DNA from 2 places in the Novosphingobium aeonii genome. Region 1 is predicted to be linked to the other one. Evidence: predicted binding sites of a transcription regulator. Region 1 holds the regulator's gene; the other holds the start of a gene.

Region 1 (5,083 bases):
GATTGCGGAAATCAAGAAAGCTTCGCCGTCCAAGGGACTGATCCGGCCTGATTTTCGCCCGGCAGAACATGCTGTCGCCTATGAGCGCGGCGGCGCGGCTTGCCTTTCGGTCCTCACCGACGCTCCCTATTTCCAAGGCCACGAGGACTATCTGGAGGATGCTCGCGCTGCATGCGCATTGCCGGTCATCCGCAAGGACTTCATGGTCGATCCCTGGCAGGTCGCAGAGGCCCGCGCGATCGGCGCGGACGCCATCCTCATCATCGTTGCCGCTCTCGACGACGTCCTGATGGCTGAACTCGAAGCAGCTGCTCACGAACGGGGCATGGATTGCCTCGTCGAAGTTCACAACGAATCTGAAATGGAGCGTGCAAGCCGGTTGAAATCGCGCCTGATCGGGGTCAACAATCGCGATCTCAAGCACTTCGTCACGGATATCGCCATTACCGAACGTCTGGCCCCCCTCGCACCCGGAGGGACCCTGCTCGTCAGTGAAAGCGGGATCAACGCCCATTCCGATCTGATCCGTCTGTCAGGTTGCGGTGCGCGGACGTTCCTGGTCGGCGAAAGCCTGATGCGCGAAGCTGACGTGGAAGCTGCGACCAAAGCACTGCTTTTCGGCTGATCCGCGACTTCAGACCGTTTCGAGATTAGCGTAAGCACGCAGATCCATGGAGAGGTGAGGCGATGAGCAAGAGCCTGACGCACATCGATACCGAAGGGACCGCACGCATGGTCGACGTCGGCTCCAAGAATGAGACACGGCGTGTCGCGGTGGCCTCCGGCCGCATCGTGATGACGCAGGATGCGCTCGAAGCGATCCAGGCCGGCAATGCCCCCAAGGGAGATGTCCTGGGCACTGCCCGTATCGCCGGCATCATGGCCGCTAAGAAGACCGGTGACCTTATCCCGATGTGCCACCCGCTGTTGCTTGATGCCGTAAACCTCGATTTCACGTTTGACGCACAAGCCATATCCGCCAAGGCAACGGTAAGTCTAAGCGGCAAGACTGGCGTTGAAATGGAAGCGATTACAGCGGTTTCCGTCGCACTCGTAACAATCTACGACATGGCGAAAGCGCTTGATAAGGGCATGATCATCGGCGACATTCGCCTGATCGAGAAGACAGGTGGAAAATCGGGCCACTGGCGAGCTGAAGCGCTGTGAAGCCGCACCTTTCCCTCGAGGAAGCGCAGTCCCGTCTTCTTGCACTTGTCGAGCCTCTCCCCATCGAGCGGGTCGATATCGACGGCGCGCTCGGACGCTTTCTAGCGGAACCCTTGCGCGCTCATCGCAGTCAGCCTCCGGCTGATCTCTCGGCAATGGATGGATATGCCGTAACCGCCGACCTGTCGGGGCCTTGGCGCGTTATTGGCGAGAGCGCGGCCGGCCATCCTTACGAAGCGTCAGTCGGCGCGGGCGAAGCAGTAAGGATTTCGACCGGTGCGATGCTGCCTGAGGGCGCCCAAGCCGTTATCCTTCAGGAAGACCTCGCTCGCGAGGGGCAACAGATCACCCTGACGGGAGAGGCACCCGAACCTAGCCACCGCCATATCCGGCGCTGCGGCATGGACTTTGTGGAAGGCCGCGAACTTCTCGCCGCCGGTACTTTGATCGGCCCGGCGCAAGCCGCGCTCGGCATTGCCGCCGGCCATCGCCACCTGCCCGTCCGACGGATTCCGCGGGTAACCGTCATAGATAGCGGCGACGAACTCTCGACCGACCCTGAGTTCTGCGCCAACCATCAAGTTCCTGCCAGCAACGGCGTCATGCTGGTTGCCATGGCCCGCTCTCTTCCGGTGGATGCGAACCGGATAGGCCCCGTGGCCGACAAGCTCGATGACCTCATCGCCGCCTTCGAACAGGCGAGCGATTCTGACGTCATCGTGACCAGCGGGGGTGCCTCGGTCGGCGATCACGATCTTGTCCGCCCGGCCCTCGAAGCATGGGGCGCACAGCTGGACTTCTGGCGCGTGGCCATCAAGCCGGGCAAGCCCCTGCTCGTGGCGACCCGCCAGCGCGCTACCGGGCCGCAAATTATCATCGGATTACCGGGGAATCCGGTATCCAGCCTTGTGACAGCCTATCAGTTTCTCCTGCCTGTCCTGCGGGCCCTGTTGGGGGCTTCACGGCCAATCCCACAGCCGGTTGCAACCCGGCTTTCGGCCCCCCTGCCCGCTGCGGGCAACCGCCGGGAGTTTTTGCGCGGTTACTGGAACGGCGAGACGGTCTGCGCGAACCCGCTTCAGGACAGCGGCGCTCTGGCATCGCTCGCGGCAAGCAATGTACTGATCGATCGCCCCATTGGCGCGCCGGCCGCGAATGCAGGAGATGTTGTTGAAGTGTTCTTGCTCCAAAATGGCGGTATTGCTTGACGATACCGGATTCGTTGCATAATTGTTCCCTCATTGTTCGCAGGCAAATCGCCGGACGAGACAGGGCCATGGGCCGCAGAACGAAGAGGCAACGCAGATGTTGACGCGCAAGCAGCACGAATTGCTCCGGTTCATTCAGGTCCGGCTTGAGGAAAGCGGCATCTCGCCCAGCTTCGAGGAAATGAAGGAAGCGCTGGACCTCAAGTCCAAGTCCGGCGTTCACCGCCTGATTTCCGCCTTGGAGGAACGGGGTTTCATTCGCCGCCTCCCCAATCGCGCTCGCGCTCTCGAAGTCCTGCGCCAGCCTGAGGATGCAACGTCCAAACCTGCAAGATCGACTCCGGCGGCGAACAGCAACGATACTGCAGCGCCTGTCCGCGCACCCCAGATCGCACCTGCCCCCGCGAACGATGTCATCGAAATCCCACTCCACGGCCGCATCGCCGCCGGCGTGCCGATCGAGGCCTTCGAAGGACAGTCCATGCTCCCGGTTCCCGCAGCGCTGCTTGGTTCGGGCGAACACTATGCGCTCGAGGTTTCGGGTGATTCGATGATAGACGCGGGCATCCTCGACGGCGATTTCGCCTTGGTGAAGCGCACCAATACCGCTCGCGACGGTGAAATTGTCGTCGCTCTCGTGCGAGGGGCTGAAGCCACGCTCAAGTATCTGCGCCGCGAAGCCGGAATGGTGCGCCTTGACCCTGCCAATGCCGCTTACGAACCGCAGATTTATGGGCCTGACGAAGTCGAGGTTCAGGGCAAACTGGCCGGACTGCTACGCCGCTATCACTGATGCGGCTCAAGCGTGAGACGATGTCCGGTTGTTCCGCCGTCTCGCCGCCGCGTTATTACCGGGCCTTGGCGATGACGCCATAAGAAAGCGGCGGCGAACGCCACCACCCATGATCACCTTGCGCATCTGCCACTGAATGTACCGTGCGGCGCTTCAGGTCGATCGCCACGCCGCCCGTCTTGCTCAGCATGTTGCGATCCGCCTTCAGCCAGATTGGCTGACAACTTCGCGGCAGACGTCGGCCCGCAATTACGAGATAGGCGCGCTGGCAGGCCCGAGCCAAAGTGTCTTCCGGCACGATATCCCGGCCCCTGGCGATCAGTATGTGGCGCGCCTTCCCGCCACGTTCCAGCATCAACGCACAGAAATCCGGGTTGCATCGCACGCCCGGCCAGTCTGCAATCAAGACGGGTTTTGACTGAACTCCCGCTACTTCCATCAGATTGTCCAAAACGTAATCGCTCGAGCTGTCGCGCAGCATGACAAGGCGCCTCCCCGGACCGTCAATCAAAGCAACTTGGCGGCCATCTCCCGAAACGACGATGTCCGGCGGGGTCAGCAGGAGCAGGCCGATAAAGCCGCTGGCGACTGGAAGCAGACCCCAGAGCCTGGCTTTTCCGTGCCAAAGCCCCAGCCAAAGTCCTCCAGTCACGAAAAGTAGAAACTGCCATCCGCCCATCGTCGGCGCCATGCTCACCGCACCGGGCCGCGAGGCGATGAACCGTGCCAGACCGATCAGCAGATCGATGGCTACTCCAGCAAGCCACCAGACCGGCGATCCGGCCCCAACGATATCGAAAAGCAGCGCCGCGCCGACCAGGGGCATGACAAGAAAGGTCGTGAGCGGGATGGCAACCACATTGGCGATCGATCCATAGAGTCCGGCGCGGTGAAAATGATAAAGTCCGATCGGCATCAGCGCGAGTTCGATGGCTACGCCCGTGACGAGGATCAGGGATAGGCTGCGCAGCGCCTTGAAAGGCAATGCTTCGTCACGGGCCGAGAACCAATGCCGGATGGGCACCGCATTGCCTAACGCGATCAGCACGACAACGGCGGCAAAGCTCATCTGGAAGCTAGCGCCCACAATCGATTCGGGCCAGATCAGAAGGACGATGAAGGCGGCCGCCGCAAGCAATCGCATCGACAGCGCCTCACGCCCCATCGCCAATGCGGCAAGTACCAGTAGCGCGCTCACGCAGGAGCGTATGGTCGGCACCTGCGATCCGCTCAGCAAAGTGTAACCAACGCCCGCCAATGCCCCGCTAGCCGACGCAAGGACAGGCAATCGCACCCGCAACGCCAGCGCGGGAGATAACGCCAGCAGGCGCAGCGCGAGGATATAGACCGCACCGACAACTGCGCTGACATGCAGGCCGCTGATCGAGAGCAGATGCGCAAGTCCGGCATCGCGCATCGCCTGGGCCTCTGCCTTGCCGATCCCGCCCATGTCCCCTGTGACGAGCGCCGAGGCGATCCCGCCGGCGGATCCTTCAAGGCTTGCAGCGATATGACGGGACAGCCGCATTCGCTGCTCGCCAAGCCAGTCGTCACCCGCTCCGGGGGAAAGCACCTCCACAGGGGAAAGCACGGCGCCGGTTGCGGATATCCCGGCGAACCAAGCCGCCCTGGCGAAATCGTAGGCGCCAGGCAGCATCGGAGGTGCCGGAGGCATCAATCTCCCGCGGAATCGGATGATAGCGCCGGTTGAAAGTGCCGGAGACCGCGCCGATGCGGGCAAGTTCACGCGAAACTTGATCGGCCTGCCGGTCCCCGGCTCCCGCAGTGCCAGAATCAGTCTGTCCCGCTTCAGCGCCGGCTGCTCCTCGATCGCGAGAACGCGGGCCGTGAATGTTCCGAACAGCGGCCTTGCGATCGCCGGCTGACCAACCGTTTCCGAGCGCGCCCAGACAAC
Region 2 (5,083 bases), 1.5 Mb from region 1:
CTGGCGCCGCGCAGGAACGAATAGGCCGTCGTCGTGGCGAATTCGACATAAGGCGGCGTGTCCGCACTCATGCGAAGACGCCGTGCAGATACCAGCGGGGATCGGTCTTCTCGCTGCCGTAAAGGCCGTGGCGGAACAGCCAGAAGCGGCGGCCGTCCTCGTCCTCTATCCGATAGTAGTCGCGGGTGGGGCCTGTGGCCTCGACCGTCTTCCACCAGGGATAGGCGAGGCGCTCCGGACCTTCCTGCCGCACGACCCGGTGTTGCCGGCCCTGCCAGCCGAACCGGCGCGGGGGGCCGTCGGGCACTTCGGCCAGGACGGTGACAGGCTGGGGCGGGTCGAACAGGAACAGCGGGCGCAGGGGCGGTTCGCCCACTTCCGGCTGGGGCCAGGATTGTGGGGCCGAAGCGGCGGGTACGAGGCGGTCTGCATATTCCGGCAAATGTTCATCGCGCGGGGCGAAGCGGTGAAGGCATTCGGCCCCGAAGCGTACCTGCAAGCGGTCCAGCAAGGGGGCGAGGTCCGGCTTGCCGGAGGTCTCTTCATCCAGCCGAACCTGTCCCTCCGATACGTCTTCATGCAGCGGAACGGAAAGGCGCAGCAGGTCGTAGCCGAATCCCGGATCGAGCGGATCGGCCAGCGATTCGATGCGTTCGCGAAACAGCCGCACGACATCGGCAGGTTCGCGCAGGGGCAAGCCGCTGTCTACCGCCAGCCGGGCGATATGACCGTCGGTGCGAAACAGGGAGACTTCGTAGCGGCGCCCCCCGCGTCCGCGCGCGACGAGCAGATCCCGCGCCTGTCCGGCCAGCCATTCGATCACGCCGAGCAGGGGTTTGACCGTTGCCATCGGTTCGGCGAAACGCTGCTCCACCCAGATCGGGGGCAGGGTGCGGTGCGGGGTGATGCGCCGATCCTGCTCCTCCAGCAGGCGGGCGAGCGCGATCGACATGGCCTTGCCGAACCGGGCGGCGAGAGGCGCGCGGGGGCGGTCCGCGAGTTGTCCGACAGTGCGCAGCCCCGCCCGTCGCAGGGCGAGGTGGGCGTCTTCTCCCAGGGCGAGCGCGCTCACCGGCAGTTCGCGCAAGCTGCTCTTGCCGAAGCGGGCGAGCGCGAGCGCCGCATCCGGGGTTGCGGCTGAGGCGGCCAGTGCGCGCAGACCCAGCCGGGAGAGGCGGGTTACGAGATCGTTCCGCACGCCGGTTTCGTCCATTTCCAGACTGTCGAAGCAGCCGGTGAGGTCTAGCACCATTGCGTCCTCGCCATCGGGGGCGACCATCGGCGTGTAACGCTCGCAGGCCTCGACCACGCGCAGCAGCAGGGCATTGTCCGCTTCGGGGCGATGCTCCAGCGCGACAAGGTCGGGTTCCTGCGCGCGGGCGTCGGCCAGCATCATCCCCGCCGAAAGGCCGAGCGAAAGCGCGGCGGGGGACAGTGCCATGATGCGCTGCGCCCCGCGTTGCTTCGCGATGAGGGCGAAAGCCGCGTCAGGCGGCGCTGCGCCTTCCCGCATCGCCCGTTCGGACGGCAGGAAGGGCAGATAGATCGCCAGATAGCGGCGGGCGGCCAAGTATCGGCGCTCGGCCAGGTATCGGTGCTCGGAAGGTGCCTCGCTCACGATCCCATTCCAGTTGCAGGTTGAGTCCCTCTCGCCCGCCGCGCCGGCGCAGCAGGGTAATGTCGAACACCGGACCTCCCGGTGCATCGGCGGGCAGGGGCACCGAGGGCGCGCTGGCCACTTGCCAGCGGGTATGGGCGGCGCTGGGCGTCGGTTCGGCGCCGCTGCGCACGATCATCACCATGGTGCCGCTCTGTTCCGCCGCCAGCGCGAGACGGCGGGAAGCGGTAAGATCGAAGGTTGGCGCGCGCCCGTCCATCTCCATCACCACCGCTGCCGCGCCGCCGTGCCGCACGCAGTCCACACCCGCGCGCAGCAGGCTCTGGATATCGGGCAGGCGCATCAGCACTATCGCGGCGGGATCGATGCCGAGTTCGGCAAGGCCGGGCGCATAAGGGCGCTGCCGGGATTGCTTGCCCTTTGCCAGACGCAGCCAGATCAGCGGTCCGCTTGGCCTGCATCTCTGGACCGTGCCCTGAACCACGCAAAGCAGGGCCAGGGCGAGTGCGGCGCTGCCGTCCTGAGCGCCGGCGGCGTAGAATTCGTGAACGCCGTCCTGCTGCAAAGGCGCCTCGGGCCAGCCCTCAAGAGAGGGCTGCACGAGGCTCGCGGCACGTTTGAGGCGACTCGAATCGAACATATGTTCATATTATGTTCTATTTCTGTCCTGCGCAATCGAAGTCCGTTCGATCATGGGATGCGCATGGGGAAAAGGTTTCGGGCATCGCTCGCCAAGTCACATTGTGGCATTCCGCCTAGGGTCTCCGGCAATAGCTACAGACCCAGAGAAGGACTCACGAAGCATGGCCAGTTCCGCTCCCGCGCCGCTGGAGGCCGTCCCGCCCGTCACCACTGCTGCCGCATGGCGCGGAGACCGACTGGCCGCTACCGACGAGTGGATCTACATGCTCTCGGACGATCAGGTTGCCGAACTGGAGCAGCTGGGTACCCGCTTCCTGGCCGAGAACCCGGACCTGCGCACCGTCACTGCCGAGGAATATCCGCTGGTCGCCTGCGCCGATGCCGTCGAATCATGGGGCGCGGACGTGGACTATGGGCGCGGTTTCGTGCTGGTCCGGGGCCTGTGCACCCAGCTCTATTCGGATGCCTTGTCTAACGCGATCTACTACGTGCTCGGCCTGCATATGGGCGATCCGATCCGCCAGAACGAGATGGGCGACCTGATCGACCACGTCTACGCCACCAGCGACAAGACCATGGACGATCCCACCGCGCTGTCCTCCAAGGTACGCGACAAGCTGGTCTATCACTCGGACAGCTCGGATATCGTCGCGCTCATGTGCCTGCGTCCGGCCAAGGAGGGTGGGCTTTCCTGCCTCGTTTCCGGTGCCGAAATCTACAACGAGATCCTGCGCCGCCGCCCCGATCTGGCGCCGCTGCTGCTCGAACCCTTCCACTGGGACTGGCGCCGTCAGGACCACAATGCCCCGGCGGATACCTATACCTCGCCGATCGTCAGCCTCGTGGACGGCGTGTTCTCGATGTATGCGGGTTCGCTCTATATCCTCACCGCGCAGGAATACGAAGGCGTGCCCAAGCTGACGCCCGAGCAGATCGAGGTGCTCGAACTCTTCGATACGATCACTTACGAAGAGGGCATGGCGATCGAGATGGATTTCCGCCCCGGCGACATCCAGTGGCTTTCCAACTACGCCGCGCTTCATGCCCGCACCACGTTCTGGGACTGGCCCGAGCCGCAGCGCAAGCGCCATCTCCTGCGCCTCTGGTTGAGCCGCGATGCCGGGCGTCCGGTGGTGGACGGTTTCGGCAAGAACGGTGTCGTCCAGCACCGCGCCGCGCCGCGTGACGGGAAGGAAGAGCATCCCGATGGGCACTTCGACGTGTTCTCCGTCTCGGTGCCGCGCCTGATGAGCTGATGAAGGGAATGCAGGGGGGCAGGCTCCCCCCCTGCACCGCTCAAGAGGGCCGGGGGGCCAGCATTTCCAGCACTTCGTCCGTCGTCTTCACATCGGCGAAGTTCAGCCGCAGATTGAGAAGTGCGGCGTTGTGTTCCTCGTCGCTCACGGCTGCGCAGGCGTCCGCAACGACGATCACTTTCCAGCCCCGCATGTTGGCCTCCCGCGCCGTCGATTCCACGCAGACGTTAGTGAGCGTGCCTGCCAGCACGACGAGTTCCACGTCGCTTACCCGAAGCACCTTCTCCAGCGCGCCCGCCGGGCAGGACATGGCGCCGTAGCGGTACTTGTTGAGCACGAGGTCGTCCTCTCGGCATTCCATGGCCTGATGGATGGCGTGCGACCGCGTGCCTGCGCGCAAGGCTTCCACCGCACGGGCGACCATGGGGTCCGACATGTCGTACTGCCATGCGGGAACCGCGAGGTGCGGCTCGTCGCTGACCGTCTGGCGGGTCCAGATGGCCTGTCCTCCCGCCCGGCGCATGGCTGCTGCCAGCCGATTGATCGGCTCGATCGCCGCGCGGGCGTAGGCGTTGCCGAAGACCTCGCTCTCGGCAACGAAGGCAGCCTGCATGTCGATCACGACCAGCGCACTGCGGGCGGGAAGGATCGTATCGAAGCTGTTGTATCCCGCCCCGCGCGCAACGGCCCATTCGGGAAGCCGCGCCCGGTGCATCAGGCGGGTTCGAACGCAGTGGAAAGCGAAAGCGATTCCCATTCGTCCATCTGCGCGCCCACGAAGGCGATCTGGTCGCGGGCGTAGTGCAGGGCGTCTTCACCAAGGAACAGGTGCAGCGGGGGTTCCGGCGCATCGAGCGCCGCGAGAATCGCTTCGGCTCCGCGCGTGGGATCGCCTTTTTCGCTGCCGGCACCCTCCGTCAGGCTGCGGCGGGCAAAGTGTGCGCCTTCCTCATAGTCCGCGATGTCCTTCGCGGCGACCTTGAGACCCGAGGCGGCGAATCCGGTGCGGAAGCCGCCCGGCGCGACATTGGTGACCCGGATGCCCATCGGTGCCACTTCCTGCGCAAGGGTCTGGCCCACGCATTCGAGGGCATATTTGCTGGCGCCGTAGATGGCCGTGCCCGCCCAGGGGGCATGTCCAGAAACCGAAGTGATGTTGACTACGTGACCGGCGCGTCTCGCCCGCATGGCGGGAAGCACCGCCTGGATCATGCGGATCGCGCCGAACAGGTTGATCTCGAACAGCGCCTTGGCTTCTTCGATGGAGACTTCCTCGATCGCGCCGACCAGACCGTAACCGGCATTGTTGAGCAGGCGGTCGATTCCGCCGGTCAGTTCCTCGGCCCGGGCAACGGCGGACCGGACCGAGGCTTCGTCGGTCAGGTCGACGGTGAGGACATGCGCGCGGCCCGGTGCCAGCGCCTCGAATTCCGGGTCTCCCGCACTTCGGGTCGTGCCGACGACCACGTCCCCGCGTGCGAGCGCGGCACGCGCCACCGCGCGGCCGAGGCCGCCGCCGATGCCCGTGATGAGCCATTTCGTCATCTTCGTTTCCCTTCAGGATTGG

The links. Region 1 encodes LexA, which represses DNA repair genes until DNA is damaged. Its sites were predicted from a motif close to GTTCCNCNCTTGTTCT; they were not measured.
Region 2: ACLIMP_RS02770 (ImuA family protein) is a predicted target of LexA. The motif match lies at 2,272-2,287, and genes of this name have one in related genera.

Annotation. Positions count from the first base shown of each region.
Region 1 covers NZ_CP176832.1:2,410,449-2,415,531, forward strand. Annotated here, with positions in the region: gene trpC (indole-3-glycerol phosphate synthase TrpC) at 1-625, shown strand, start outside; gene moaC (cyclic pyranopterin monophosphate synthase MoaC) at 688-1,167, shown strand; gene ACLIMP_RS11705 (molybdopterin molybdotransferase MoeA) at 1,164-2,375, shown strand; gene lexA (transcriptional repressor LexA) at 2,473-3,168, shown strand; gene ACLIMP_RS11715 (ComEC/Rec2 family competence protein) at 3,224-5,083, opposite strand, start outside.
Region 2 covers NZ_CP176832.1:548,746-553,828, reverse strand. Annotated here, with positions in the region: gene ACLIMP_RS02780 (error-prone DNA polymerase) at 1-71, opposite strand, end outside; gene ACLIMP_RS02775 (Y-family DNA polymerase) at 68-1,513, opposite strand; gene ACLIMP_RS02770 (ImuA family protein) at 1,488-2,258, opposite strand; gene ACLIMP_RS02765 (TauD/TfdA family dioxygenase) at 2,422-3,516, shown strand; gene ACLIMP_RS02760 (isochorismatase family protein) at 3,557-4,273, opposite strand; gene ACLIMP_RS02755 (oxidoreductase) at 4,231-5,061, opposite strand.